DNA from 4 places in the Singulisphaera rosea genome. Region 1 is predicted to be linked to each of the others. Evidence: riboswitches for the same ligand, from Rfam matches in the RefSeq annotation. Region 1 holds a riboswitch; each other region holds the start of a gene.

Region 1 (7,451 bases):
GCTGCGCGAGAGCCAAAGCCTCTCAGGATGTGAACGGCCTAAAAATTGAGGTGAACTCGTAAGATTTCTGCGAGATGCTGCTCGACGTGAGGTCGACGTAGGTCAGGGCTCCGTTCGCGTTCTGCTGGTCCCGGTTGAGCGACCAGATGCCGATCTCGCCGAGGCCTTTCTGCTGGGCGAACGCGAGGAGTTGGCGGGCGGCGGCCTGGTCGAAGACCTCGTCGGTGTTGTCGTTCAGGCCGATCATCGGCGTCACGCCGACCATCCCCCAGAGTTGGGCGTCGGTCTTGGTCGTGCCGTAAAGGGTCTTGAGTTGATTGAATGTCGAGGTGGCGGCCTGGATGGCGTAGTCGCCCATGTGTCCTTGCGGGTTAGGGGCCGCGGAGTTGCCATAGTCCATCGCCATGACGTTGACGCCGGAGATCGTCACGCCGTACTTGAGCGCGGACTGGAGGACGTAGAGCCCGTCCGCGGTGAGGCCGGTCGGCAGGACGGGGAGGGTGAACCAGACCTGGAGCGGCTGTCCCGACGCGACGGCGGTCTTCTGCAAGGCCGCCAATGCCTGTGATCGGCGATCGATCGACGCGCGGTCGTTGACGGCCGCCCCCTCGATGTCGAAATCGACTCGGGTCAGGCCATATGCGGTGATCACGGATTGGTAGGCGTTCTGCAAGGCCTTCACGTCGGTGATCGCCACCGCCAGCTCGTTGTTGGACGCGCCTCCGAACGAGACGGCGACGTCGCCCCCGAGCCCCCGAAGGCTGTTGACCTGCGACCGCAAGGCCTGGTCGAAGGGGGTGCCGCTGATCTCGTAGTCGGTGTAGCCGCCCCAGCTCGGCTTGTTGTTCGCGTCGGCGACGACGAAGCCGAGGTTGAAGTACTTGACCCCCTGGTTCTGGGCCGTCGCGACGAGGTTGTAGGTCGGATACAGGCCCATATCGACATAAGGTGCGTAGACGTGGGCCGGCCAGGATTGGGTCGAGACGCCGAGGGTGACGGTGGCGGTCGCGGTCCCGCCCCGGCCGTCGCTGATGGTGTAGGCGAAGGAGTCGGTCCCCGTGAAGCCCGAGGCCGGGGTATACGTGACCGTCCCGTCGCGGTTCAGGGCCACGGCGCCGTGCTTGCCTTGCGCGGCCGAGGTAACGGTCAGCGGGTCGCCGTTGGGATCCGAGTCGTTGGCCAAGACGGCGATCGTCACGGCCTTGCCGGGGGCCGTCCAGGCGGTGTCGTTGGCGGCCACGGGGGCCTGGTTGCCCGGCCCCGCACCGTTGACGACGAAGTTGGTGGGCCCGACCGTCACATTCCCGGGGCTCCCGCCGAACCCGAAGCTGACCGACGCCCCGGCGGCCACGGCGCCGTTGTAACTGGCGTTCTGGACCACGTAGTGATCGCCGACATGGCTGACGACCGCCCCGTCCCAGATCGATGAGATCTGGCCGGCGAAGTCGAACCCGAGCGTCCAGTTCGTCCAGGCCTTCGTGCCGCTGTTCTTGATCGTGACAAGTCCGTTGAAGCCGCTCCCCCAGTCGCTGGTCACGAGGAAGCTCGCGTCGCCGCTGGTCGAGGGTGGGGCGGTGTCCTGGATCGTGCCGGTCCCCTTTGCGGTCCCGAGGGTCGCGCCGGCGGGGCTCGAGAGGACGACGGCGAACGTCTCGTTCGCCTCGACGACCTTATCCGCGAGGACCGACACGGAGACGGTCTTGCTCGTCTCGCCGGGGGCGAAGGTGAGCGTGCCGCTGGTCGCCTGGTAGTCGGAGCCGGCCTTGGCGGTGCCGTCGGCCGTCGCGTAATGGACCGTCACCGAACTCGTCGAGGGGGCCGACAGGCTGACCTTGAACGCGAAAGGCGTGCTGCCGCTGCTCGGCTCGGCGGCCGTGACGTTGCCGATGGAGAGTGTCGGAAGCGTGGTCGTCCCGCCCCCGCCCCCTCCGCCGCCCATCGATGCGCCGTTCAGGAGGTAGTTGGTGGGGGCGGCGGTGGTGTGCCCGGGACTCCCGTTGAAACCGAAGGAGACGCTACCGTTCGCGGGGATCGTGTTGTTCCAGTCCGCCCCTTGGATCACGTAGTGGTTGCCCACGTGGCTGACGATCGAGGCGTTCCAGATCGAGTCGATCGACGCCGAGTAGTCGAACTGCAACACCCAGTTATTGACGCTCGTCGCCTGCGAATTCGCCAGGTTGATCGACGCCTGGAAGCCCGTGCCCCAATCCTGCGCCACGCTGAAGCTCGCGGTCGTCCCCGCCGGGACCCGACGAACCTCGAGCGCCTCGCTCGCGGGCCTCATTCGACGGCGGTCCTGCCGAGGCTCGACCCTGCCGGAAAAGTCGGAGATGTTCATCGTCGGGACTCTCGAGGTGAAAGTGACGGGTGGTAGTCGGGGGCGATTCCCCATCTTCGCCGGAGAGGCGAACCGGCACAGGCCGGCTCACCCCTCCTCATCCGGACGCGTCATAATGAACTAAAATTTACATGTAAAAACTAAAATGATTTGAAATCAAAGAAATGAAGACGTCTTTCTCTCTGCCGGCGCGTCGAAAGGCCGTTGCGGCCGTTCCCACGCCCAAGCGATCAATCATTGGTAGTCATAGGCCAAAAATCGACGGTTGGCGATGATGTGTATTATTTGCGACGCCGCCCGGTGATTGGATGCATCATTGTGTGGATTTTGTGCTTGGTTTGGCTCGTTCGGCGGTAAATTTGAGGTGATCTGCCGCACGACAGGCTGAGAGACGTCATTGGCCTTGACGATTCCCGCGATCACTCCGAACGGTCCACCACGACTCCAAGGCGCATTTCCAATCGTCCGTCGCGTCGGCGTGACGAATCCGTGGACCAGGGTTAAGCGCGTCTCACTCATCAAACCCCTTGACCCGGCGGAGAGGGGTGGGGTCTAATGCCCGTCCTCGACAGGTGCCTCCGACCCGGATGCGGGGTGGGGGATAATAGGGAAGACGGTGAGAATCCGTCGCGGGGCCGCCGCTGTGATCGGCTAGGCTTCCGGACATTTGTGCCACTGCCGCAAGGTGGGAAGGCCGTCCGGATGCCGTTCGATGCCGAGAGCCAGAAGACCTGCCCGTCGAGTTGCTGTTTGGATGCTTCGGCCACGAGCATCCGGGCGGGCCGTTCGCAGACCGTCTGCCAATGGGCCATGCGCCGGAGGGGCCGAAGCGGAAGCTCCCTCCACGCCCGACCCGGCAGGAAGGTCTGCGCTCATGTCTGCACGTCTCCGCTCAAGCCGCCGTCCTGGTTTTACCCTGATCGAACTGCTGGTGGTGATCGCGATCATCGCCGTGCTGATCGCGCTGTTGCTCCCGGCCGTCCAGGCCGCGCGTGAGGCCGCCCGACGGGCGCAATGCACGAACAACCTGAAGCAGATGGGCCTGGCGATCTCGAACTACGAGTCGGCCACGGGCACGCTCCCACCCGGCTCGTTCTGGGCCGCCTCGGGCACCGGGCCGGGGAAGACGGCCGATGGGTTCAGCCTGTTCGTGATGATCCTGCCGTTCCTCGAGCAGCAGCCCGCCTACAACCTCGTCAATTTCAATCTCTCGTATAAGAATCCGGCGAATTTGACGATCGCGGGGGTCGGGATCTCCGCCTTCGCCTGCCCGAGCGACCCCTCCGCGTCCCGGAAGCAGCCCCTCTCCGCGACCATCTACCAGGCGCCGCCGGCCGGGACGACCTGGATGCAGGCCTTCACCAGCTACGCCGGCTGCACGGGGACCTGGGACGTCCGGCCGAAGCTGACGGCCGCCAACTTCGCGCAGCAGGTCGGCAACATGAACGGCACCATTTATATGTACGGCGCGACGCGGATCGGCGACATCACCGACGGGACCAGCAGCACGATCTCGATCGGCGAACGCGGCCACTCGCTGCTCACGCCCGCCGACCAGGTCGTCAACCAGTTCTGGAACTCCGGCTACTGGTACGACTCCATGTTCGAGACCTATTACCCCATCAACGCTCATAAGAAGCCGGTGGGCATCCTCGGCGCGCGCTACGTCGCGAACGCCTCCAGTCTGCACCCGGGCGGGGCGAACTTCGCGTTCGTGGACGGCTCGGTGCGGTTCCTCAAGGACACGATCGACTCCTGGTCGATCAACCCGGCGACGATCTCGGCGGCCGGGGTGTCGTACGACGCGACGGCCAACGTCTACTCGGCGGCGAGCGGGTCGCGATTCGGGGTGTATCAGGCCCTCTCGACGAGGGCGGGCGGCGAGGTCATTAGCGCGGACGCGTATTGAGCCTGATCATCCCTCCCCAACGCCCCTCGGAGCTGTCCCCTGCCATGGCGTCTTCACCCCTACGCCGAGCGCTCGCCTTCGTCTTCCTCGTCGTCCCGTTCGCGGCCGCCGGCTGCGGACAGGACGACTCAGGGACCATCGACCTGAAGAAAAGGGCCGATCCCGCCGTCTCGTCCCCCGAAAAGCCCCGGGAATTCCGCAAGGGCGACCTCGAGGAACGCTGACGTCCCACTCGCGACCACCAACGATCACAGGACGGCCGAGATGACGACCGAATCCTCGCCGGCGAGGGCTCCGCGCCCTCGCTCCCGCGTCCGGTACAACGCGGCGATGAAAATCCTTCGGCGTGCGCACATGTACGCAGGATTGTCCCTGACGCCGTTCGTGCTCCTCTACGGGGCGACGGCGTTCCTGTTCAACCACCCCGACTGGTTCTCCGACCGGTCGGTCCAACTCATCACCGAGGGGGATGCGGCCGGCACCCCGCTCGGGTCGTTCCCCTCGGCCGAGGCTATGGCGTCTCGAGTGGTCGAGGCGCTCAATGCCAAGGGCTCGTCCCGGGTCCGGCTGTCCTCGGCCCAGACGCCGGCGTATTCGCGCGACCTGGCCCTCACCGCCCGGACGGCCCGCGACGAACAGGTCGTGTTCGTCGAGTTGGAGGGTCGGGTCGGCACGGTCCGCTCGGCCCCGATCTCGAAGGATGAGGAGCCCGGCTGGTCGCGGGACGTGGTCGACCTCGGGCAGGCGCCCGCGGCGACGGCCAGGGATGCGGTCGCCTCGATCCTAGCGAAGTGGGGCCGGTCATCTCAGGATGTGAAGGTCCGCACGGCCCCCGAGCTGATTTTTGCGGCCGAGGACGATCACGGCGCCTGGCGCGTGGCGTACCACCTCCAGACCCAGGCCCTGGCCGTCCGGCCTTTGGGGTCGGACCTCTCGACGCGAAGGTTCCTGACCGGCCTGCACCTGGCCTGCCGGTATCCCTCGCGGCTCGACGTCCGTTGGGTCTGGGCGTTGATTGTCGATGCGATGGCGGTCGGCATGGTTTTCTGGGGTGTTTCGGGGATGCTGATGTGGTGGCAGATGAAGTCGTTGCGTCGGCTCGGGGCGCTCGTCGTGGTGATCAGCCTGATCGCCACGGTCATGGTCGCGGTCGGGATGCACGACGTCCTCGCCCGGTAGGCCGATCGTCGCACGCCCCTCGGTTCGCGGAAGCCCTTCTCACGGAGCGATTTCCGTGAATGATGGAATAGTGGTCCCCGATTCGCGCATAAGAGGGAGCGACACGGGCGATCCACGCGAGGGCCGAGGTCATGACGATGGTGCGTCGGGGTAGGGTCGAGGATGACCTGTCGATCCTCTTCGGGGTCGGGGCGGTGGGGGGCGAGTCTGACGCGGAGCTCCTCGACCGATTCGTCTCGGGCCGACGCAGGCGGCGGAGTCGGGAGGCGTCCACCTCCGACTCCTCTGCCGAGCTGGCCTTCTCGGGGCTGGTGACTCGGTACGGGCCGATGGTCCGGGGGGTCTGCCGTCGGATCGTGGGCGACCTGCACACGGCCGACGACGCCTTCCAGGCGACGTTCCTGATCCTGGCGCTCAAGGCGGGATCGGTGCGGTTCGACGGCTCGCTCGGCCCCTGGCTGCACGGGGTCGGGGTGAAGGTCGCGAGGCGCGCGAGGGCCGTCGCGGCGGCCGATCGAGGGCGGGCGCGGGGGCTTGGGGAGGTCGATCCGGCCGACCCAACTCCGGCGGTCGACCGGCTCGAGGGGGCCGAGCTCGGGGCGGCGATTGACGAGGAGATCGCGCGGCTGCCGGCCCGGCAACGCGCGGTGGTGGTGCTCTGCGACCTCGAAGGCCTGACCCAGGAGCAGGCGGCGCGTCGGCTCCGATGCCCCCTGGGGACGGTCCAGAGCCGCCTGCATCGCGGTCGGTCGCGGCTCCGCGACCGGCTCACTCGCCTCGGCCTGGTCCCTTCGATCGGCTTGCCCCTCACGGTTCTCACTCCGAAAGACGTCTCGGCTGAGGTTGTGGGACGCACGGTCCGGGTCGCGCTTCATTTCCTGGGGAGCCGGTCGACGGCGGCGAAGGCGAGTGCCTTCGCATCCTCGGCCGCGTTGACGGAAGGGGTGCTGAGGACCATGATCCTGGCCAAACTCAAACTCGCGGGGGTCGCGTTGCTGGCCCTCGCCGGCGCGGTTGCGGTGGGTGCCCAACTGGTTCAGAACGATCCGGCCGATCCGCCCGAGGCCGCGGACGTGGCCACGGAGCCGCCTCATCCTGCCGAAGACGAGGCCGATTGGAAGCGGCGGAGCGTCAACCTCAAGCGTATCGGCCTCGCGCTGCACAATTACCACGACGCGAACGGTCATTTCCCCCCGTCGGCGATCGTCGATAAGAACGGCCGTCCCCTCCTGAGCTGGCGCGTCGCCATCCTCCCGTTCCTCGAGCTCGAGGGCGAGGGTGTGAAGGGGTCGGAAGGCCTCTACAAGCAATTCCGGCTCGACGAGCCCTGGGATAGCCCGCACAACAAGGCCCTACTGCCGAAGATGCCCGCGCCTTACCGATGGCCTTCGATGAAGGTGGGGTCCGACGTCAGGGAGATCGCGGCGGTCCGACGCGCCTTCGGCCAGGACGTCGACGCGATGCGACGCACGGAGGACGAGCGGAGCCGCGCCATCGAAAGGTACCATCGCCAAACGGGTAAGATGGCGTCGGCGGAATATGAAAAGAAGAAGAGGGAACTCCGCGAGTTGACCGATGCGAATGCCACGTTCTACCGGGCCCTCGTCGGCAAAGGAGCTGCGTTCGAGGACGAGCGGGGGGTCCGCTTCCAGGAGCTGACCGACGGCGTCGCGAAGACCATGATGGTCGCGGAAGCCGAGACCCCGGTCCCCTGGACCAAGCCCGAGGAACTGTCGTGTTCCCCCGACTCGGCGCCCCCCCGACTTGGCGCCCCGCTGCATGACGGCTTCGCCGTCCTGTTCGCCGACGGCCGCGTCCAGTACGTCGACAAGCGGATTGATGTCGACTCGCTCCGGGCGATGATCACGCGAAACGGAGGGGAAACCGTCGACGCCCATGAACATCTCCACAATCAACCCCCGTCCGACTCCCGTCGGACAGTCCACGCCTTCGAGGCCAGGACTTTGGAAGAGGCGCTCGGGCTCCTGAGGGGGCGGCTCTCGAAGGAGGGGCAGGCCGAATATG
Region 2 (7,451 bases), on a different contig from region 1:
GGCTGGAGGGCCAGGAACACATTTCCCAGCTCCAGTCCCGCCAGCGAGATCGCCCCGTCCTGCACGTAGGCCGCGCCTGGCGGCGGCCCCCACTGCTCGATCATCCCGCGTCTCAAACTCTCGGGCAGTTCCTCAAACCACGCGGCATACTGTTCCACAGGAACGCGCCCCGCGGCATTGGCGAGCTGCTCGGTCGTCAGGAACGTCTCATCATAGGAGCACCGGTCGATCAACTCATGGATCAGTGCATCGCCGTCGGGCGGTACACCCTCGATCCGGTAGCCCGCCTCGCGCATCGCCGCGAACAGCCGAATCAGCGAGGCGGGTGCATCGAGCCCCACGGCATTCCCGATCCGAGCGGCCTTGCCCGGAGCATTCGTCAGGATGACCGCGACTCGCTTCTGTTCGTTCGGGAGCCTGCCCAGCGTCGCGAATCTCGCGGCGAGGCCGGCGACCCGTGCGGCCCGGTCGGGCTCGGGCACGTATCGAGGCGCCTCCAGAGCACCCGGCCCTGAAGACTCCTTGAAGGAGACGGGCACGGTGATGATCCGCCCGTCGAGTTCCGGCACCGCGACGTTCATCGCCGTGTCGAGCGGCCCGAGCCCTCTCGGGCTCGCCTCCCACTGCGGCTTCGCCGAACCGCTGGCAATCGCCTGGAGGATCGGGACGTCGAGAGACTCCAGCGCATCCACCGATCCGCCGTGGGTCCAGTTCCGGGTCTCCGCCATCGCGAATGACATGGTTGTCACGAGCACGTCGATCAGCCGATTGTCCCCGTCGTAGAACAGGTCGAACGCCGAGGGCCAGGCCGCCGAAGGACGTTCCGACGCCCTCGACGGCTCCTTCAAGGAGTCGGTGAAGACCGGCAGGGCGTTGGCCCCCGCCGCTTCGATCGCACGCACCAGGGCATCGATGAACTCGAGGTTCGTGCTCAGCCAGTGGGCGCGATAGAAGAGCAGACCGACCGTGGACCGCGACGGATCACGCAAGGCTCCCCATTCGGCCAACGTCGTCTCGAGCGGGAGATCCGGGTGATAAACCCCGTGACGCGGCGGACTCCCGGGCGGCGAGAAGCCAAGCTCCGCCCGCAAGAGTTCGTCGGCCAGGAACCGCACGAGGTTCTCCATGTTGGCCGTCCCGCCCGCCAGGAGATAGGCGGCCGCTCGCTCGATCACGGCGGTCGGGACGGTCGAGCCCGCGAGGAATTCCGGGTCGGTCGGTCCGACGGCGCTGATGAGCAGCAGCCTCAGGTCGGTTTGACGAGCATACTGCGCCAGCCGACGCCACCCCGGCAGGTCGTCCGGGCCGCCGTGGACGCGTGCGACGACCACGCGAGCGACCCGGCCGCCGTCGTCCACGAGCGATGCCAGGTGCTCGTCGCTCTTCACCCGGTTCAGACTGGCCGTCCGGACCATGGGCAGTCCCACAGGCTGGTCGGCCATCGCCCTCCGCAGCGCCAGGAGGTCGGTGTCGGCGTGGGAAAGCAGCAAGATCTCGTCGACGAGCTTCGAGCCCGGATCGATGAATTCGCCTCGATCGTGAGACGATTCGCCGGAGAGCACGGCCTCCTCGGGCCAGGCGTAGAAGTCGAACGCCAGTTCGGCAAGCTCGGCCGTCGGCGGGAGGTAGCGATCGGCCGCCAGCATCCGGTCGATGTAGTCGTAGATCGCCAGGATCCGCGACTCGTGGTTGATCGACTGGAACCAGACTCGGCGGCCGTCGAAGAGCACCAGCGCCACGTTCAACAGCGGGCAAGGCCCCAGGCAACCGCTCATGGTGAGCTGGACGTTGTCCCGGATCCCTCGACGCTTGTACTCTTGCTTGTAGAAATCGAGGGGAACGATCGGATTGCCACGGTCTTCGCGCCCGCAGCAGCATCCCCGCTGGCAGACCAACAAATGCCCGCGCCGGGGCAAGACGTGGATCGTCTTCCCATCGTTCCTCAAGACACGACGGCGATTCGCTCGCAATGACACGGGGATTAGGCTCCGGCTCGCGTTTCGCTCGGTCATCGGGCTCGAGTTGGCATGGGCCAACACCGTCGCCTGGACGCCAAGCATGGCTCGATCGACTTATGAGGCCACGGCGCGAGAGGGTCGCGCACTTCGGGGCGGGGGATCCGGCGTCTCGCGGCTAGGAGCGAGCTTCGGGCGGTTCCGCCCAATTCCGGAGCCGGGTCGTGGGATCGAGCGACGGGGGAGTGCGTGAGCCTGAGACTTCGGACATGGATTTCCCTCACCTTCCTCGAGGTATATGGGGATAAGCTCAAGCGGTCGACCTGGCTTCCCGGTCGACGAGGCTGTGGCAGCCTCGCGCCCAGGTTACAGTTGCGGGACAGCGCCGGAATCACACCGGCTTCGCCGCTTTCATTGAGGGGGGGATGCCCCCAGCTTTGCACGGATGCAAGCCTCAGCCTACATTCGTACCGCGAGCGATCTTAGCCGAGACTCGAGCCCTCCGACAACCCATACCTGCCCGGCACAGCCTATCCATCGGCAGGAAGGACGACTCCGCCGAAGGCAAGACATCCAAGAAGTACCAAACCAAATTATTATAAATTGAATCCGACTTTAATCCGTTTTTCCAGCCGAGCACAACGAAGTAAGCGAGAGGGTTGAACCACGACCGCGAAAATCCGACCCACGCCACGGCCAAGCGTCCCCGGACAGAGTCGACGACGAGATCATCCCCAAGGTGGGATGCAAAGCGAAAACCCCGACCAACCGGCCGGGGTTTCTCACTCGTGCTCGACCAATTCATCCCGCAAGGCACCGCGCCCTCGACCTCCCGTCTCCTCACTCCTCCGTCGCGGCCAGCTCACTTCGGGTCAGCCAGGGCCTTCTCGATCCCCTTGACAACCTTCTCCGAGTCGGGACCTTCCTCAGGGTCGAACCTGGCGACAACCTCCCCCTTGCGGTTGACCAGGAACTTGGCGAAGTTCCAGCTGATGGGTCCGGAGAACTTGGGGTTGGTCTCCGGACTCGTCAGGAAGCCATAAAGGGGGTGGATCGCCTCCCCTTTGACGACGATCTTCGCGAAGAGCGGGAACGTCACGCTGTACTTCGAGCTGCAGAACGACTTGATCTCGGCGTCGGTGCCGGGCTCCTGGTTCCCGAACTCGTTGGCGGGGAAGGCCAGCACCTCGAAGCCATCGGCCTTGTATTTCCCATAGACCGTCTCGAGCGCGGCATACTGATGCGTATTCCCACACTGGCTCGCGGTGTTGACGATCAGGAGGACCTCGCCCTTGAACTTCGCGAGGTCCACAGTCTTCCCGTCGATGTCCTTGGCCTGGAACGCGTGCACGGACGTGGGCTTCTTGGCGGGTTCATCCGCGGGGGTGACCCGCGCGACCAATAGCAGGGAGAGGGTCGCCAGGAGAAGGGGGAGGATACGGTCGAGCACTGTGGATTCCTGTGCAAGGAGGAGGGAGGGACGAACGCAACGGCCCGGAGGAAGGGCCGCCCTGGCTTGTGCGACTAACCCGACATTGTAGGAGGAGCGACTACCGCATTATCATGGCAAGGCCTATTTCGGAAATCAAGGCGGGGGCTCTCGCGTCCAGAGATTTCGATATCTTGAACAGTGGCCCTCCAGGCGGCGTCCCCCACGCGAGGTTCTCGCCTCGACTCCCCGGCGAAGCCGGGCCAGCGAAGGGGGCCGAACGGGCCTCTCGAGGACGTCGTGAGGTCCAAGCGGCCGCCGAGGGGTCGTGAAGGTCATCACCCCGCGTACCTCCGTCGGACCCGAGTGATCAAGCCATGCAAGACTCTCTGACAGAGGGCGCCTCGAGGGCCCTGGGACGAGCCCAAGTCCGTGCCTTCCTGCGCGGCGCCTCGGCCGCGGAGCCGATCGACCTGCTCGCGGCCCTGATCGACGAGGCCGAGAGCCGCGCCGCCGAGTTGCTCACCCAGTCGGGGCTGGAGTCGGAACGGCTCTACCAGGCCCTCGGACTAGGCGGGCCGGACGAGGATGGACTCGAGACGCCGGAAGGTGCTTCAGCCCTTCCCTTTTCCCCCTCGTTCCGGGCCGTGATCAACGACGCGACCCTCCGGGCGAAGTCGCTCGAACGGGGCCGACAGGTGGGCACCGAGCACCTGCTCGCGGGGATGGTCGCCACCCCGGGACCGGCCGCCGACCTCCTGGCCGGCGTCGGGATCGAGCTCGAGTCGCTCCTCGAAAGCCTGACGCCTGGCGCCGCGTCCGAAGCCGGGCCGATCCCGATGGCCGACGAGATCCCCCCGCTCGAGCTCGTCGAACCGACCCAGGCCGTCGACCTCGGCCGGATCCTCGACGCCTCGGCGAATCGAGCCCGGGAAGGGCTTCGCGTCGTCGAGGACTACGTCCGCTTCGTCCTCGGCGACCCCGCGCTGACGAAGCGGCTCAAGGAGGTCCGCCACCGGCTCGCCGAGGCCGTCCGAGGCTTCGACGCCGAGTTGCTCATCGCCTCGCGCGACACCCGAGGCGACGTCGGCACGCACATCATGACGACCTCCGAGCAGGCCCGCGAGAACCCTCGCGCCGTCCTGACCGCGAATTTCAAGCGGACCGCCGAGGCCCTCAGGACCCTGGAGGAGTACGGCAAGCTCGTCGACGTCTGGCTCGCCGGACGGTTCGAAGTCCTCCGCTACGACGTCTACACGCTCGAGAAGCTCACCCTCACCGCCGTGGCCTCCGCGCGGGTCCTGGGCCCGGCGAGACTCCAACTCCTCGTCGGCGGCCTCCCCACCCTCGGCGACCTGACCTGGATCGTCGGCGAGGCGTTGGCCGGAGGCGTCGAGGTCATCCAGCTCCGCGAGAAAGCGATCCCCGATCGCGAGTGGCTCCGCAGGGCCCGGGAAGTCCGGATCCTCACCGCCCAGGCCCACGCCCGGTTCATCGTCAACGACCGACCCGACCTCGCCCGCCTCGCCGGCGCCGACGGGGTCCATCTCGGTCAAGACGACCTGACCCTCCGCGATACCCGACGAATCGTCGGGTCCGTCCCCCTGATCGGGATCTCCACGCACGACCGCGAGCAGCTCGACCGCGCGATCCTCGACGGAGCGAGCTACCTCGGCGTCGGCCCCGTCTTCGCCAGCACCACCAAAGACTTCTCCGACCTCGCCGGCCTCGCCTTCGTCCAGCTCGCCGCCGAGACCACCACCCTCCCCTGGTTCGCCATCGGCGGCATCAGCGAAGACAACCTCGAACGCGTCCTCGAAGCCGGCGCCACCCGAGTCGCCGTCAGCTCCGCCATCGTCCGCGCCGAACGCCCCAAGGCCGCCGCCGCCAAGCTCCGCGCCCAGCTCGACGCCCTCGATCTCGACGGCTGAATCGGATCGAGCCGAAATGACCGGACGTCGGGATTGGGCGTCTGGAGAACAAAACGACAGGGCGACTCACGGGAAGGTGAGGTCGCCCTGTTTGCATTTCCCGAGGTCGTGCAGACTCGACCGGCAGGCGGGTGGCCGTGGAACTTGAACGGCCCTCAAGCCAGGTTAGCGAAGACGAGGTCAAGGTCGGCCGCCCACCGCATCACGGCCGGACAATGACTTTCGCGCCGGGGCTCACCACGATCGGCCTCTCGACCTCCACCGCCGCAGCGGGGGTCTGAGCCTCGATTACGGCGGGGTCGGCCTGGATGACCCGGACCGACTTGACCACGGCAAGCTGATCGACGACCGATGTGACGCCCGTGGTGTTCTCCACCAGGTCAACCGCCCTCAGTTTGGACGCCTCACTGGTGACCGACCCCTGGAGGACGACGACGCCACCCGGCCGCGCTTCCAGCCGCAGGGTCGAGCCGGCCATCTTCTTGTCCCAATCGATCCGTTTGGTGACGCGGTTGAGCAGATCCCGCTCCTGGGCGGTGATCTCCCCACGCGCAACCCCGTCTTCGACCGACGCCCGGATATTCTTCCCGGCTTTGTCGAGACTGCGGCCGATCCGGTTGAGCGGGCCGTCCTGGGCATGGACCGCGGAAACCAAGGCGAGCGAGAGGAAAGCGGCAGTGCCTGCGCGGAACATGATCAGACTCCATGGAAAGAGGTCGTGATTCACGGAGGTCGATCGAGGTGTGTTGGTGAAGGGAGTCCGCAAGTAGCGTGCCGGCACGCCCGTGCGTCCCTCGTTCGTATTACCGAACGGAGATGCCTGTCTCAGGCCGTGCCGGGGGATGGCCCCCGGCACGGCCATATCACTTCAGGAATACGAGCCGGCCGGGCGAGGCCTCACCTCACGACCCGCAGTCCGGTCGCCACGCCCGTCGGGACGGGCTCGGCCCGATCCGTCTCGATAGTCCGCGGCCTCGGCGCCAACGCAAGCTCGTCGACGACTCGATCGACCCCCCGCGTGTCCTGCGCCAGGGCAACCGCCTTCTCCTTGTTCTCACGGCTTGGTACCAGGCCCCTGAGCACCACCGTCCCGTCTTCCTCGACCTCGACGACGATCGAGTTGGCGACCAGGTTCTTGTCCTGCCATATCCGGGTCTCGACCTGCCGCGACAGGCCGACCTTCCGCACCGAGGTCCGATCCCAGGCCACTAGGTCATTGAGGATCGCCCCCGTATACTGCCAGCCCCGAAGCATCGTCCGCCCGGCCCCGTTGACGCCGCCGACTAATCCGTCCGCCTCGCCGTAGCGGTCGGGCACCCCGCCGACCCAGATTCCCAGCACGATGCCGGCAATCAGCCCGCCCAGGGCCCATCTCAGCTTGAGCCCCGAGCGTGCCGAGAGGAGAGTGATCCCTTCGGTGCCCGCGAGCAGGCCGGTATCGATCCGTTCGTTCATGGCACTCACTTCCGTCACAACCCGGAGCGATCGCAGCACTCGCAACGCCCGGCGTCACCAAGGCCCCTGCCCGTCGGATTCCCGACGACGGGACGACCGCCGAAGCCCGGCGGACACCCTAATGATCGTTCTCCCGGGCCGCCCGATCGAGCCCGATCGACGAATCCACTCGCGTCAATTCTGGTCGTGACGATCGGGCACGCGGGCCAAGGCCGCCCGGGACGGTCCTATCGACGGTGTATGGCATGTCGAATAATTTAGGCTTCGACGCGTCTCCCATTAACCCGGAACCGATGGGGAAAATCAGGCTTCATACCGTCGCGTACGACGATTGTCCAAGCCACCCCCCTCGCCGAACATCTTTCGTTCGACCGGCTCCGTCGTCCCGAGGATCGTACGGTCGAAGCCAAGGCCCGCCTGGACAGGATCCCAGCGGCCAATCCTGACCTGACGACGGCCCAAGACCTGGCGGACGAGTTCACCGCCCTGATCCGCAAACGATCGACCGGGACGCTGGCGGATTGGATATCGCGTGCCGAGGTGAGTTCTTGCCCCGAGGTTCGCAACTCCGCCGAGGCATCCGCCGCGATGAGTCGGCGTTGTACGCAGCGATAACGATGCGATGGGGCAACGGCCCGGTGGAAGGTCATGTGAACCGACTTAAGACAACCAAGAGGCAAC
Region 3 (7,451 bases), on a different contig from region 1:
CAGGAGGTTGAGGAGCTCCATCTGTCGGCCGATGTCCAGGGCCGTAAGCGGCTCGTCCAGGAGTAGGATTGGGGCCTCCTGCGCGAGGGCCCTGGCGAGGAAAACCCGCTGGCGTTCGCCCCCGGAGAGGGTCGGCAGTGTCCGGCGCCTCATCGGTGTCAGGCCGACTCGTGCGATTGCCCAGTCGACCCGCTCGTGGTCGATCGCCGACAACCGTCCCCACGTCCCGACGTGGGGGAAACGGCCGAGAGTGACCACATCCTCCACGCGGAGCTCGAACCCGCTGGCCGTCAACTGGGGCAGATAAGCGCACGACCGGGCGATCGCCGACCGGGAGAGGTCGCGAAGTCGGAGCTCGCCGAGCGAGACTTCGCCCGAGCTCGGGGCGATCAGACCCGCCAGGACGCGGATCAACGTCGTCTTGCCCGCCCCGTTCGGACCGAGCAGGACGCTCATCGACCCCGGGTTCAAGGCCAACGAGACGTCGTCGAGGAGCGTGCGACTCCCGACCCGGACCGCGACCCCTTCGGCCTTCAGCGAGGGCGACACAATCATGGCCGGTCGCCTCCCGTCTTCCTCAAGAGGACCAGGAACGTCGGCCCTCCCAGGAACGCTGTGAGGATGCCCAGGTGCAGAGCGACCCTCCCCGAGAGCGCCCGCGAGAGGAGCTCGCACGACGTCAAGAACGCGGCGCCTCCCGCCAGACACCCCGGCAGGAGGTGGAGCATCCTCGGCCCGGTGAGCCGCCGGACGAGGTGCGGGACCATCAGGCCGACGAAGCCGATCGTCCCGCCGACCGCCGTGGCCGCCCCCGTCGCGAGCGCCGTGAGGACCAGGATCCAGATCCGCGTCGCCGCCACCGGCACCCCGACGGCTAAGGCTTGCTCCTCGCCGAGCAGGAGCGCATCGAGTCGACGGTGCAGGACCAGGAGCCCGGCGAGGCCCGCCGAGACCGGGGGGAGGGCGATCCAGAGATGTTCCCACGTCTGGTTACGGACCCCGCCGACGAGCCAGAAGAGGAGCTCCTGGACCCGGTGCTCCCTCGTGATGACCATCACGAGCGAGACGCCGGCAACGGTCATGCTCCCGACCGCGACGCCGGTCAGCAGCAGCGTGGCGGCGGAAGGGCGTCCCCCCAGGTAAGTCAAAGAGTAAACCAGGAGCGAGGCCACGAGGCCTCCGGAGAATGCGCACGCCGGCATCGACAGGAAAACCGTCTCCGCCAGCCCGCAATGGATCGCGAGAACCGCCCCCAGCGCGGCACCGCCGCTGACCCCGAGGACTCCTGGATCGGCCAGCGGGTTCTCGAACGTCGCCTGGAGCGCGGCGCCGGAGCAGGAGAGGGCCGCCCCGATCAGGCCGAGTAAGAGAACTTGGGGCAGCCGCACGTGCAGGACCAGGAACCGTTCATTCGCCGGGACCGAGTCATCGGACCCCAGCCCCGAGGCCCCCGCCAGGATCTGGGCGACGTGTCCGGGGGGGAGGGAAACCGTACCCCAGACGGTGCCCCAGGCCGCCAGCCCGAGGTAGGCCGCGAACAGCATCCCCGTAATCGCGGCCGGGCGCGTCATGGCGAGCCCTTGGCGCCGAAACGCCCGGGATGGAGTCGTGCCGCGAGCCGCTCGGCCCCCGCGATCACGTGCGTGGAGATGCTCGTGAGGAACCGCCCCTCGACATCGATCACCCGCCCCTCGCGGACGGCCCTCAAATGGCGGAGGATCGGGTGCATGGCGACCTGGCTCTGCCGCTCGTCCTCTTTCCAGCGCGAGAGGAGGATGACGTCAGGATCGGCGGCCACAACCTTCTCGGGCGAGATCTCCGCCGACCCGTCCAGTTCCAACTCCTCGGCGACGTTCCGCCCCCCGGCCTCGCGGATGATGTCGTCGATCGTGGTCCGACTCCCTGACGTGAATCCGGCGGACCAGTAGAGGACACGAGGACGATCCGTCACCCCCCGGATCCGATCGGCCAGCCGCCGACGACGAGCCTCCATGCGCTCGACCACGGCCTTGGCCCGGCCAGGCTCGCCCACCCGCTCTCCGAGGGTTTGCACCCCGGCCTCGATTTCGTCGATGCTGTGGAGCGCGTCGTTCCGGAAGACCGGCATCTTCGACCGCTCGAGCAAGCTGAGGAAGTCGGCCGTGTTATAGGGCGCGACGCAGACGAGGTCGGGCGCCAGCGTCACGATCGGCTCGAGGTCGTTCCCTCGGAGCCTGGGGATGCCCTTGGGGTAGACGCCCGCGACATTCGAGATCTCCGGATCATCGGCGAGCGTGGTCACCGCCACCACCCGCTCCTTCGGCACGATCTCCGCGAGGATCTCGTCCGTCGCCAACGTCAGTGAGACGATCCGCACCGGCTTCGTCACTCGAGGAGCCGGCCCCGGCGACGGGGCGCACCCGACCCAGCCGACCACAAGGCAGGCCAAAGCCAAGGACCCACGACATCTCGCTCGATAGGGGACAAAGCCGGGGAGACCGGAGGAGGGGTATTGAGTCATCTGAGGAAGCAAACCTTCCGCCGAGCCGGGCACGCAACGAGAGGCGGCTTCAGCCCTCCGGCATCCGGTTCGTTGCAGAGGATCTGCGAGCGACCCGCCCGGATGCTCTTGGCCGAAGCATCGGAACAGCAGCTCGACGGGCAGGTCTTCTGGCTCTCGGCTCGTAACGGCTCCCGGACGGCCTTCCCGCGATTTGTTCTCGCAGTGGCACTCGTCGCCCGGAGGTCTGGCCGATCACAGCGGCGGCCCCGCGACGGATTCACACCGTCTTCCCTATTCTCCCCCCAGGCTTCGGAGATGAGCCGAGGAGGCACCTGTCGAGGAATACGGATTAGACCCGGCCCATCGTGCGGGTGTCAAGCTGCGGCGACTCTCCGCGCGGCGGCAACGGCAAGTTCGACAAGAATTCGCGGTGTGCCCTTTCCTGGCCCCCCGACTCGAGGTCGGGCTCTCCGAGTGGCCCGGCTTTTGGAGGTAGCACGGGTCTTGGGCCTTATGTCGATCCGGCCGGTTTTACGCAAGACTCCGGGCGGGACAGGCCGATGATGGGGATATGGATCGGGAGGGTCGTGTCACTGGCGCGGCCCGTCCGTCGTCGTCCCTCGGGGGGGATGGCCGACGACTCCAGGATCTGTCTGTGGGCCGGGAGCGGCCCGAGGTCTTCCATCCCGAAGTTCCCGAGGGAACTCGGTTCGTTTTGGGAAAGGAGTTCCCATGCACTGCCTCCGTCGCATCGGCCTGGCGATGAGCGTCCTGGCCCTGTCGGTCCCGGCCACGACCCGGGCCGACTCGAACGTTCCATCAGGCTCCACGAACCCGAACATGGCGAAGCCGGCGAGCGGCCACAAGCATCGCCGGAACGTGTTCGGCCGGGAGATCCTCTGCACCGATTGCCAGCGTGCGAAGCTCGCCGGCGAAGGCGTCGTGATCCCGCCGCCCCCGCCGACGGGCCCGAATGGGGTCTACGTGAAAGGCTCCTGCCCGTCTTGCGAGGCGGAGGCCGCCGCAATGGGGGGCGTGGTGACCTCCTATGGCACGCAGGGGGGTGAGGCCCCGGGCCATGCCGTGGCCGGTGGCGCCATGCCGATGGACGCCTCCCAGGCGCCCGGCTACGCCAGCACCGGCGGCGGCCCCACGGCCGATCCCACGCCCATCGGCGTCGTCCAGCCCCGTCGAGGCGCCCAAGCGGCCGGCCGAATGGCCATGAGGTCGTCGGATAGCGCCGTCCGTCAGTCGGCCCTGCCGGCCCCCGAGCCGATCCCGGGCGGCGGCTCCGGCCGGCCCCACGTCATCAGCCACCTCTTCGGCTTCGCCGCCATCGGCCGCGACGCCCGCGACGCCCGCGAAAAGAAGACCCGCGAGACCCACGCCCAGATCCGCTACGACGAGGCTCCCCAGAAGGTCAACGAGCTCCCCTCCTCGATGGTCTACGGCCCCGGCGGCCGCTGAGACATCGAATCTCGCGAGACCCGCGCCCGGCAGGGCGCGGGCCTCTCGACACATATCAAGAACGCAGCGAGAGCGGACGGGCCCAACGTCAAATCGACGTTCGGCCCGTCCGCGCTTGCGCCGAAATCCGGTTTCGCTCCAGTGAGAGGGGCGGACCGGCCGATGCACTATGGCAAGGTCATACCGGACCGTGCCGTCACCCCGAGTCGGAGGTGGCGGCGGCCCCTCAAGCCGTTCCTCGCAGCCCCGCCGCATGGCGGTCGCTCGAGGCTCGGGCGTCTAGGGTAAGGTCCCGGTCATGGGCCTCGCTTGTCGGCAGGATCCGCGCGTAGGAAGGCGCGGGGCGCTGCCGCCGCTCGCTTGTTTCCGGACACTCCAGGAGGGATACCCCGATACGATGTAAAGGGATTGATCATGCGTTTCGGAAATCGGCGGGTGTTCGTGCTCGCGCTCGTGTTGACGTCGGCCGCGCTGGTCGGAACGGCCAAGGCGGATTTGTTCCATCACGAGTTCGAGCGTGAGGTCGAAGCCATCGACATCAATACCGGTGGCCCGTTCTACGCCCCGCCCGTCCCCTACGGCCACTACGCCAAGGACAAGGGCAAGCTCTGCGGGCTCCTCCACGGCGGTGCATGTGGCCTAGGCGTCTTCGGCTGCGGACTCGGCGGTTTCGGCAAGGGCGGATGTGGCCTCGGAGGCTGCGGCCTCGGCGATCATGGGTGCGGCAAGGCTGGCTGCGGACTCGGCGGCCTCGGCGGCCTCGGGTGTGGCAAGGCTGGCTGCGGCGACCCCTGCATGGCGTGCGGCAACTCCCCCAAGGGGTGCGGCTTCTGCCAGGGCAAGCGTTCGCTCCACAAGCTCTGCGGCGACCCGAAGGCCTGCGGGCCGGTCGTCGGCAAGGCGATCATCGGCGGCCCGGTCGTCGCGACCGAACAGTCGTCCGTCATCGCTTCGCCCCAGACGTCCTGCTCCGAGCCCGGCTGCTCCTTGAAGCCCAGCCATGCCCACCGCCGTGGGCTCGGCTGCAACCGTTGTGCGGGCCAAGGGTGCGGCACCTGCCAGGATCCCGGCCTCACCTCGGGCTCCCTCTGCGGCGATTGCCACGGCAGCGGCTGCGGCAAGTGCGGCGGACTGGGCGGACTCTTCGGCGGCGGACACGGTAAGGGTTGCTCGGCCTGCGGTGGCCGCGGCTGCAAGCTCTGCCTCGGCTCGCCGATCCACAGCCTGATCGCCAAGGTCCTCCACAAGGGCAATATCAAGTACTTCGTCGGTCCAGGCGGCCCCGTGCCGATCACCCCGGGCTATGTCCCGTACGTGATCACGACCCGCTCGCCCCGCGACTACTTCGCCTTCCCTCCGTTCGTCGACAACCAGCCCTGATCCGACGACGGGGGTACGGAAAACGCCAAATCGCGAGAGGCCCGGCTCACAAAGCCGGGCCTCTTTTCGTTCGTCGATCCCGTCGCCCCTAAGCGAGCCGATCCTGGCTACTCCCGAGGCCCCCCCTCCTTGAGGATGCTCAGGAATCTGAGGAAGTTGATCGGCTTGGTCATGAGCAGGTCCGGCCTCAGGTCGAGGACCGTCTCGACCCGCTTCCGGTCGGCTGTGCTCGTGATGACCGCCACCGACGTCGCCATCCGCTCCTCCCGGATCTTGCGGAGCACGGCCTCGCCGTCCCCGTCGGGGAGCATCAGATCCAGGATCAACCAGTCGGGAGCCGAGTCCAGAGCCGCGAGCGCGTCGACACAGGTCGAGGTCTCCACGACCTCGTGTCCCGCCTGGATGAGCAGCGATCGGAGGGCATGCCGAGTGATCCTATCGTCTTCCACGATAAGGATGAGCATAGGCGGATCCGCGCGATTTGCCGGAGGATTGCGGGCGGATTCCCGCGGGTCCCGTTGCTACTCTAGACGCTGGGCTCAACAGCACAAGTCAAAATCCCATGGGGCCCAGCAAATGGATCCCATAAACGCGTCATGAAACCACGGGCGATCCGCCAGGGTCTTGATTGGACTCTCGCGTGCCGCGTGGTCGCATGCACTCGAGCCAGTTTACCCCCTCTCCTCGGTCGGGAGGAATCCTGAAGTCCTAAATCGACAGCGCCCCTCGAATCGGGGCACGGATCGAGACGCGAGCCGTCCCCGGGAAGGGTCCGGCCCCGGTCGACTCAGGGGTTCTTGGCGTCACCGTTCGCCGGGCGGTGCGTGCCATGGTCGGTCGCATTCCCGCCGTGCGGGGCGGGGGCGTTGCCGCCGGTGGCCGGTTGATTCAGGCCGGGGATCAGCCCCGGGGGGATCGTTCCTTGCGGCATGCCGCGGTCGGGTGTGTTCGAGGGGACCTGGTAGGGGAAGGGCACGAAGACGGGGCCTTGGTTCTGGACCAGGTCGGTCAGCCCCTGGAGCTGCCGCATGACGCCCATGAGGACCGAGCGCATCTCGATGTAGTCTTGCCGGAGCGCCTTGTCCTTGGCACTGGTCTCACGCTTGAGGCCGTCGATCTCGCGGCGCATCTGCTCGACCGAGGGAGAGGGGTCCTCGGGCACGCTTTGCGCCGGCGGGGCCACGTTCTCATCGATCCGCTTCTCGAGCATGGCGAGCTTGTTGTTGAGGCCGACCTCGAGCTGGGCCAGTAGGCGTTCGGTCTCCAGCCGCTTCGGGTCGGGTTGCGGGGCAGGGGACGGCTTGGGTTGTTCTCGAGGCTTGGCCGCAGCCAACAGGGCCTTGTCCCTGGCGGCCCGTTCGGATTCGAGCCGACCGATCCAGGCCTTCCAGGCCTCGTCCCGGTGAGCCAGGGCCACCTCGAACCGTCGGGATTGAGTCTGGCGATCCCAAAGCGCGGCCGTCGCCGCGACCAGGAGCGCCGCCGCGGCGGCCAGGGCCGTGGGCCAGCGCCGGGCCTTCGGGGCAACGGCGTAGTCGTGCGGCACAAGGGCCAGGGGGGTAGGGGGCGGCTTGAGCAAGGCATGATCGGCCTCGCCCGCCGTCTCGAAGATCGACTTCGTCTGTTCGCGCAGGGCTTCGAGGAACCGGCTCGCGCCACCGGTCGGGTCCCCGAGGTCGCGTCGGATCGAGTCGCCCGAGCCGCTGTCGCGGCCCGAGAGGTAGTCGACCATGATTTCCAGGTTCGTCCTCATCGGATCGACCAATCTCTCGGGACAAGATACAGGCAGATGACCCACGCCGACGCCCACTCTTCGACGAGCCGCTTCAGGCCCTCGACGCCCTCGGCCGACCTCGGAGGGTAGCCGAGCGAGTCCGCCACGCACGAGCGGATCCGCGCCGACTCCGCCTCGAGGAGCTCGCGGCTCCGCTTCCGGATCGCGAGCTCCCAATGGGGCTCGGCGAGGAGGTGATACAGGCTCCAGAACCGCTCGCGGTCGAGCGTCCCGGCCGCTTCTCCGGGCGAGAGCCGCTCGCGTACGTGCGACAACGCGGCGAGATACGCCTCGACGACCAACTCGCGGCGCACCGGGAACGGGAGGTCGGCGAAGTCGCTCCCGAAT
Region 4 (7,451 bases), on a different contig from region 1:
TTGAGTGAAGTCGGTCGACTGCGTGGATTTTTTGGTTATTGCATTCTCGGGGGTTGAAGATGAGCACCCCTCCCTCGATTCTCAAGGCTCGACGGAATCGTGGGCCTTCGGGACTTCCTGGTGTTCCGTCTGGCTTTCATTCGCCACGATTCGGCGGCGCGAGGAGAGCTCGGCCCAGATGCGCCGTTTGGTGTCCGGGGATGCGTCGCGCCAAGTGATGATCTCGGCGATCGTCCGCGCACAGCCGATGCACAGGCCGGAGGTGCTGTCCATCCGGCAGATCCCCACGCAGGGGCTGGCCACGAATTCGGGCATCGTCGGCGCACCTTCGCGAGGGCGGGGATCAGAGTTGGTCGGCGCTGATGATCTCGCCGCCGCGTTGGGAGAGGACCGCGGCCAGGACCTTCGGATCGAGGTTGTCTTTCAGGAACCGGGCCGATCCGTCGCCGAAGGCGAAATAGGCCCCGCCGACGTGGTAGCTGGCGAACTCCTGGCCGAACTCGCACCCGATCTTGCCGAGTAACGGCGAGGTGCTGGTCACCTGGCACGACGCCCAGATCGTCCCCGGCACGGTGCCGTTCCGGGCGCTGATGGGGGCGCTCTGGTCGAGGAAGTTCTTGTGGCCGATCCAGTAGCCGAACGAGGCCTCGTGGGCCTCGCCGACGAGGATGGTGTAGGTCGTGCCGTCGGTCATGCTGAGGACCGAGCTATTGGGGAGGGACGAGGTCAGCAAGACCCCGCGAGGCGTCCCCGAGGTATCCCCCTGGTTGGCGTAGTTGTTCTGGCAATTTGTGCCGGGGAAGCATCGCAGGGCGCGCTCGCCGTAGTTGCCCGAGTAGTCGTTGCGCCCGAACTGCAACGGCGATGACGGGGCATCGCCGTTGGGCCTCGTGAGCGACGAGTATTGACTGGTGGGGCAGAGGAAGAGGGACAGCGAGGTGGCCCCGGCCGTGGTGTTTTGGGGCTCGATGTACCACAGGCTCTGATTAATGCTGTTGTAGAGCGGTGATTGTTCGGCAAATGGGAGGATGGCCGTCCCCCAACTGGCCATGCGCCTGGCCCGGGCCGCGGGGAGGTTGGCGACCGTGACGCTGGCCATGCTCAGGCCGTAGCCGCCGGCGGGGAAGACGTTGTAGGTGCCCTGGTACGACTGGAAGGCGATGCCGATCTGCTTGAGGTTGTTCGAGCACTGGGCGCGCCGGGCGGCCTCGCGAGCGGCCTGCACGGCGGGCAGGAGCAGGGCGATCAGCACGGCGATGATGGCGATCACCACCAGCAATTCGATGAGCGTGAAGCCACGATGGGGCGTGGCCAGGGGACGAGGGCGCACGAGAGACGCAGCCTTTCCGCCGGGTCGGGCGTGAAATCCGGCTTCGGTGTCCCGGCTCGCGGCCCATCGCAGACGTCCTGCGTGCGGGCCGCCCGGAAGCTCCGGGTCCGAAGCGTCGGAACCGATCTCGACGGGCAGGTCTTCTGGCTCTCGGCTCGTGGCGGCGTCCGGATAGCCTTCCCGCCTCGCGGCAGTGGCAGAGGATCCGGAATCCTGGCCGATCACAGCGGCGGCCCCGCGACGGATTTGCACCGTCTTCCCTATTCTCCCCCGGCCCTTGGCAAAAGGCCGGCGGCACCCGTCGAGCGTCTGTATTACAGCGACACCCCGGTTTCGCTGTCAAGGACCGCCGCCATGAATTCGTTAGTCGATATGAATGCGTCACAAAGCAATAAATGAGGCAGGCCCGCATGAAGGGCCAAGCCGACGGTCCCCCTCTCCGCCTTGTCGCTCGAGTCCATTCTCGCCGGGATCTTTGCCCTGGGCCCTCCGCGTCGACGGCCAATTGCCCCGGAATCCACGCCCTTCAAAATGTCGATCTGGAAGATTTTTTTGGGATCATGTCCGGTCGGTGTGGAGTCCCTGATAACCCTGTCGAAGGGGGTCGTGAGACGGCCCCGCGAGGAACACGACGAACGAAACGATGGGGGACCCGACGATGAAGACCGTTTTGCTGAAGCTGGTGGTGGCGGGCACGGCGGTGGCGGCGATGACCTCCGCGGCGGATGCAGGGGAACGCACCTACGGTGGCTCGTCCTCGAACGCGTCGCAGTGGGGGTATCCGCAGTGCCGTCCGGAGTCGGCCCCCTGCGACTACCCGCCTCCTCCCAGCGACGGCGGCTACTGCCCGCCGAGCTATCCGCCGACCAACTGCGGGTATCCCAGCGGTGGGAATTGCTACCCCGGCGGCGGTCGTCCCGGCTACCCCGGCTCGGGCGGCTACCCGAGCGGTGGCAATGGCTATCCTGGTGGCGGTTACCCCGGCTCGAGCGGCTACCCTGGTGGCGGTTACCCCGGCTCGAGCAGCTACCCTGGCGGGGGTCGTCCCGGCGGCTATCCCGGCTCGAGCGGCTATCCTGGCGGGGGGCGCCCCGGCTATCCCGGGTCCGGCAATGCGAGTGGGTATCCCCAATCCGGCCACGGCCCCGTCTGGGGACAGTCGGGCGGCAACTACCCCCGGCCCGGCGGGAACAGCTACCCCAACAACGGCGGGTCGCTTCCCCCGAATCGTGGGCCGGTCTGGGGGCAGTCGGGCGGCTACGGCCAGCCCGTGAGCTACTCGGGCGGCGGGTACGGCGGACACGCCGGCGGGCATGGCGGGCACAACGGGGGTCGGCGATAAGGCCGATCGAGACGGCGAATCTTGATGATGGTCGCCCCGGGGGGAACCTCGGGGCGTCTTCGTTTGTTGAGGAGCCCAATCATTCGCTCGGCGGGGTGAGCGTGAAGACGCCGAACGGGCGCGACGACGTTTCGAGGCCGACTTCCCACTTGTTGAAGCGGACGAGCCAGCCGTCGGCTTCGAGGGCCTCCAGGAGGCGGAGGCTCATGGTGCGGAAGGGGTCGGAGAGGAGAACCCGTCCGCCTGCCGCCAGGTTGGTCTCGAAGATCCGGCGGAGCTGCGGGTGGAGCGACTCGCCGTAGAGGATGTCCGAGCCGAGGATCCAGTCGTAGCGTCCGGCGTCGTCCCAGGCGGTCCAGTCGGCGAGGCGAAGCTCGACCGCCGCGACGCCGTTCCGTTCGCCGTTGCGGCGGCAGAGGTGGAGCGCCAGCTCGTCGCGGTCGGTCTGAACCACCTTACCGCCGAACGACGCCGCGACGATGCCGGGGAGGCCCGTGCCGGAGCCGAGCTCCAGGACGCGCTTCCCCACGAACTCTCCCGCGAGTCCGACGATCTCGTGCACCAGCGCGATCGAAGACGGCCAGAGGGAGACGCCGTAGGGCAGGCGGTTCTCCTGCGGCTCGATGACCCGCGACTCGTCCTCGCGGGTCAGGACTGCACCCGTGTGGAGGATCGTCCACTCGCGGCCTCCTTGCCTCGTGCGGTACTCCTGGAGCCGGAAGTCGCCGCCCGTGGTGCCGAGCGTCTGCTGCGTCGTTGTGCTCTCGTCCATACCGCCACTTTACTGCTCAGGTCTCGGGCGGGTGAAGACGAGGCCTTCGCAAAAGTCCGATCGAAGCCTCGGCGCGATTTCTCGCCAGCCATTGACTTGTGTCGCAGGCTACGCAATGATGCGTATCGATCGACACGTCGGACAAATGGAGGACCAGGATGGCGGGTCGGAAGACGATCGCGATCACGGACCGGCAATTTGCGGTCCTGAAGGTGCTCTGGGCGTCCGGGCCGTTGACGGTCCGGGAGCTGATGGGGCACCTGCCTCGCGGGGACCGGCAGCCTTATACGACGGTGCTCGGGCTCTTGCAGGGGATGGAGAAGGGGGGCCTGGTCGCCCACGAGAAGGAGGCCCAGGCGCACCGCTACCGGCCCACGCTCACGGAGCGCGAGGCCACCTCGACGTTGTTGTCGGACTTCCTCGGCCGGTTCTTCCAGGGGTCGGCCGAGCGTCTGGTGCTGGGGCTGGTCGACTCCCAGCAAATCGACCCCGAGATGCTCAAGTCGATCGAAGCGAAACTCGCCGACACGTTTGAGCAAACCCCGGAGGCGGGGACCTCCGAGGCGAAAGGCCCCTCGAAGCGAGGAGGGCGGAAATCATGATCCGGTTCGTCGATGGCACGATCGACCCGTTCTTCTGGTTCCTGGCCGATTGGTCCGTTCGCTGGGGGGTGGTGATCCTCGCCCTCGCGGCGTGGTTCCGGATCCGGCCCCCGCGCCGGGCGGCGACCCGACACCTGCTCTGCGCGTCGGCACTGGCGGCGGGGCTGGTGCTGCCCCTGGCACCACGGTGGTCGATCCCCTGGCGACGGCCCGCACCGACGCCTTTGCCGGCCGCCTTGCCGACCGTCGCAAAGGGGCCGGTTGTGCTCGATACAAGACTGCTCGTCCCGAGGACGAGCGCGCCGGCCGAGACCCCGGCCTCTCAGCCGCCGACCCCGGTCGTTGTCCGTGCCGGGGTGCGTACCTCGGAGGTACCGGCACGCATTGAAAGGTCCGCGATCCCCGAGCCCGAGGTCGCCGAAGGCCTGGGACCCTGGCGCCAGGCCAGGGTCGTCCTGGGGGTAGCCTGGTTGGCGGGGATGCTCGTGTCCCTGGTCCGTCTCCTCGTGGGTGGGAGGATCCTGGCCCGGCTGCGGTCGTCGTCGAATCCCGTCTCCGGTGAGGCCCTGGTCCGATACCGGTCGGAGCTCGGCGTCCGCAGGGGTGTCGTGATGGCGACACACGAGGCGGTCGGGTCGCCGGTCCTGCTTGGCGGCCTCGCGCCGACGATCCTGGTCCCAGACGACTGGGACGCCTGGCCCGAGGCGACGAGGCGGGCCTGCCTGCTCCACGAGCTGGCCCACTTGGAGAGGTGGGACGACCTGGCGAAGCTCGCCGCCGAGCTGGCGCGGGTCCCGTTCTGGTTCCACCCGGGGCTCGCCTGGCTCCTGGCCCGGCTCGACCGCGAGGCCGAGCTGGCCTGCGACGACATGGCCGTCGGCCGAGGCGTCGCGCCGGCCGAGCTCGCGAAGTTGCTCCTCGACTTCGCCGCCCGTCCGCTCCGGCTCGATCTCCGGCGGCTTGGCGTCGGCGGCCAAACCCTGTCCTTTTTCGACCGGAACACGGTCTTGACCCGGATCACACGACTTCTGGAGGACGACATGTCTCGAGCGATCATCCCTCCGTCGAAGCTCCGCTCAATCGCCCTGGTCGTGGCTGTCGCCGCTCTGGCGTCGGCGATCGGCGGGGCCCAGGGCCGGGCGCTGGAACCCGACGCCCCGCCGCAACCGGCCGCAAAGCCGAAGGATGCCGGCCAAGGGCAGGGGACTGCCCCCAAGTCGTTCTCGGTGGTCGTCAAAGACGCGGAGGGACGACCGGTCGAAGGGGCGACCGTGGTCGCCGGACTCATCCCGACGAATCCCGGACAGGAGGGTGTGGCCACCGACGTGACCTCCTCAAGCACCGGCGTCGATGGCTCCGCCCGGTTCGATCGCGAGCCGAAGCCGGGGATCTGGGTCATCGCGTTCAAGGAGGGGCATTCCTTCATGAGCCGAAACCTGCTCGACCCGACGGGGGCGATCCCGACCTCGCTGGCCCTCCCCCGCACCCGGGTGCTTTCGGGAACGGTCGTCGACGCCGCAGGCCGGCCGATCGAAGGGGCCGAGGTACGAGTCGAGGGGGCGTATCGGACCTCCGGCCGGACGCCGGTCTTCTATTTCGCCCCCGCCCTCCAGGCACTGACGAAGGAGAAGCCGATCCAGCGGGCCTTCGTTACCCGGTCGGACGCGAGCGGGAGCTTCCGCTTGGAAGCACTCCCCGAGCAGGCCCAGGTCGCCCTGGTGGCCTCGGCGGAGGGGAAGGCGACGACACAAACCGCGTTGCGGAAAGAGGGGCCCCGCGCCGCCGACAAGGCCGAGGATCCCGTCCGCATCGTGCTCAACGACGAGGCGCGGGTGTCGGGGCGGGTCGTCTCGGCCGTGTCCGGCGTCGGGGTCTCGGGACGATCGGTGACGCTCCGAGGGATCGCCGAGGGGGCGAGCGTCTCGCTCCGAGGGAAGGCGACGACCGACGCCGAAGGGCGGTTCGAGATCCGAGGTCTCGGCGCGGGCCGGGCGAACATCCTCCTCGATGACGTGCCCGCCGACGGGCCCTGGACGTTCATCGCCGCGACCGACGTCCGCCTGACCCCGGGCTCGACCGCCGCGGCGAGGATCAAGCTGGTCGAGGGCGTGAAGGTCACCGGCTCGGTGACCTCAACCGACGGCAAGCCGATCCCCGGCGCCTCCGTCACCGTCTACGGGGCGAGGAACCCGATGAACGGCGGCTCGACGCCGGTAACGGTCCTCAGCGACCCCTCCGGCGTCTATCGCTTCCGGATGCCGCCGGGGAACGCCTATGTCATGCTGAATGGCAGCGTCCCGGGATACACGAGCCTGGGCAATACCGAGTCGAACCGGAGCGTGCTCATCCCGGACGGCCAGCCGACCTTCACCCTCCCGGTATTCGCGATGGCGCCCGGAGTCAACCTGACCGGTCGGATCGTCGACGCGACGGGCAAGCCGCTCGAGGGGGCGAAGCTCGTCGGCGTCTGCAACCAGACCTATTGCTCGCCGCTGAACCAGCCCTCGGCAACCGCCGACGCCCAGGGACATTTCCGCCTCGACATGCAGGCGGACGGGCAGCCCATCCCGCTCAATCAGGGGGTCACGTTCCAGGTCCGACTGGCAAGCGGGCAGGAGTTCGACGCCTCGCTCGTCCCGACGGGCAAAGGCGAGGTGACGATCAAGCTGCCGACCCTTCGGGACGGCGGGCCGAAAGGACCCGAAACGGTTGCCCCCGACGAGATCGCCGGGGTCGTCACCGACGTCGAGGGGAAGCCCCTCGAAGGGGTTTTGGTCCATCCTTATAGCTGGGTCCCGTTCATCAAGACGAAGAGCGACAAGGAGGGCAAGTTCCGCGTCAAGGTCCCCGAGCAAGGCAAGGTCGAGGTCCGGCTCAGCAAGGACGGATTCGAGCCTCGCGAGTTCCTGGCACATCCCACGGGTCAGCCGGGCTGGGTCGTGGTGATGGGGAGCCGGACCTACTTCGAAGGCCGGGTCCTCGGGCCCGACGGGGGACCGGTCGCAGACGCCCCGATCCGCGCCGACGCCGGTCCGAGACAGATGGCAGGGGCCCGCATGGGCGAATGTTGGACCGAGGGACTCTCGGGCAAGGACGGCCGGTATCGGCTCTATGTCGAACCCGGGATGTACGAGTTCCAGATTCGTGTCCCGGGCGTTGGCGTAATCCGCTCGCCGAAGCATGCGATCGCCACCGACGAGGCCCAGACCCTCGACCTCTCGCTCGGGTCGGGAGTTGATTTCGAGGCCCGCGTGGTCGACGCCCAGGACGGCAAACCGGTCGCGGGCCTCGTCCTGAAAGACTGGCGCAACCCGACCGTCTCGGGGACCTCCGACTCCGAGGGGATCCTCCGCATCCCCTCGATGTTGCCGGGCGACTTCAAGTTCGGCTCGATCGAGGCCGAAG

Evidence for each region. A riboswitch is a leader RNA that binds a small molecule or an ion and turns the genes downstream of it on or off. The one in region 1 is predicted to bind cobalamin.
Region 2: another riboswitch for cobalamin. It lies ahead of cobN (cobaltochelatase subunit CobN); the one in region 1 lies ahead of ACYOEI_RS31980 (DUF1559 domain-containing protein).
Region 3: another riboswitch for cobalamin. It lies ahead of ACYOEI_RS37405 (ABC transporter substrate-binding protein); the one in region 1 lies ahead of ACYOEI_RS31980 (DUF1559 domain-containing protein).
Region 4: another riboswitch for cobalamin. It lies ahead of ACYOEI_RS30440 (DUF1559 domain-containing protein); the one in region 1 lies ahead of ACYOEI_RS31980 (DUF1559 domain-containing protein).

Annotation. Positions count from the first base shown of each region.
Region 1 is NZ_JBTYIP020000027.1:85,328-92,778, reverse strand. It holds gene ACYOEI_RS31990 (cellulose binding domain-containing protein) at 23-2,284, opposite strand; gene ACYOEI_RS31985 (hypothetical protein) at 2,573-2,857, opposite strand; cobalamin riboswitch at 2,892-3,091, shown strand; gene ACYOEI_RS31980 (DUF1559 domain-containing protein) at 3,213-4,247, shown strand; gene ACYOEI_RS31975 (hypothetical protein) at 4,292-4,471, shown strand; gene ACYOEI_RS31970 (hypothetical protein) at 4,512-5,426, shown strand; gene ACYOEI_RS31965 (sigma-70 family RNA polymerase sigma factor) at 5,558-7,451, shown strand, end outside.
Region 2 is NZ_JBTYIP020000019.1:174,243-181,693, reverse strand. It holds gene cobN (cobaltochelatase subunit CobN) at 1-2,060, opposite strand, end outside; cobalamin riboswitch at 2,252-2,411, opposite strand; gene ACYOEI_RS27165 (glutathione peroxidase) at 2,818-3,405, opposite strand; gene ACYOEI_RS27160 (thiamine phosphate synthase) at 3,762-5,315, shown strand; gene ACYOEI_RS27155 (BON domain-containing protein) at 5,518-6,009, opposite strand; gene ACYOEI_RS27150 (BON domain-containing protein) at 6,213-6,770, opposite strand.
Region 3 is NZ_JBTYIP020000040.1:16,544-23,994, reverse strand. It holds gene ACYOEI_RS37415 (ABC transporter ATP-binding protein) at 1-555, opposite strand, end outside; gene ACYOEI_RS37410 (FecCD family ABC transporter permease) at 552-1,571, opposite strand; gene ACYOEI_RS37405 (ABC transporter substrate-binding protein) at 1,568-2,434, opposite strand; cobalamin riboswitch at 2,623-2,833, opposite strand; gene ACYOEI_RS37400 (hypothetical protein) at 3,215-3,949, shown strand; gene ACYOEI_RS37395 (hypothetical protein) at 4,364-5,329, shown strand; gene ACYOEI_RS37390 (response regulator) at 5,437-5,793, opposite strand; gene ACYOEI_RS37385 (hypothetical protein) at 6,117-7,082, opposite strand; gene ACYOEI_RS37380 (helix-turn-helix domain-containing protein) at 7,079-7,451, opposite strand, start outside.
Region 4 is NZ_JBTYIP020000024.1:131,123-138,573, forward strand. It holds gene ACYOEI_RS30435 (DUF1289 domain-containing protein) at 82-315, opposite strand; gene ACYOEI_RS30440 (DUF1559 domain-containing protein) at 344-1,330, opposite strand; cobalamin riboswitch at 1,447-1,647, opposite strand; gene ACYOEI_RS30445 (hypothetical protein) at 1,989-2,672, shown strand; gene ACYOEI_RS30450 (class I SAM-dependent methyltransferase) at 2,752-3,444, opposite strand; gene ACYOEI_RS30455 (BlaI/MecI/CopY family transcriptional regulator) at 3,603-4,046, shown strand; gene ACYOEI_RS30460 (carboxypeptidase regulatory-like domain-containing protein) at 4,043-7,451, shown strand, end outside.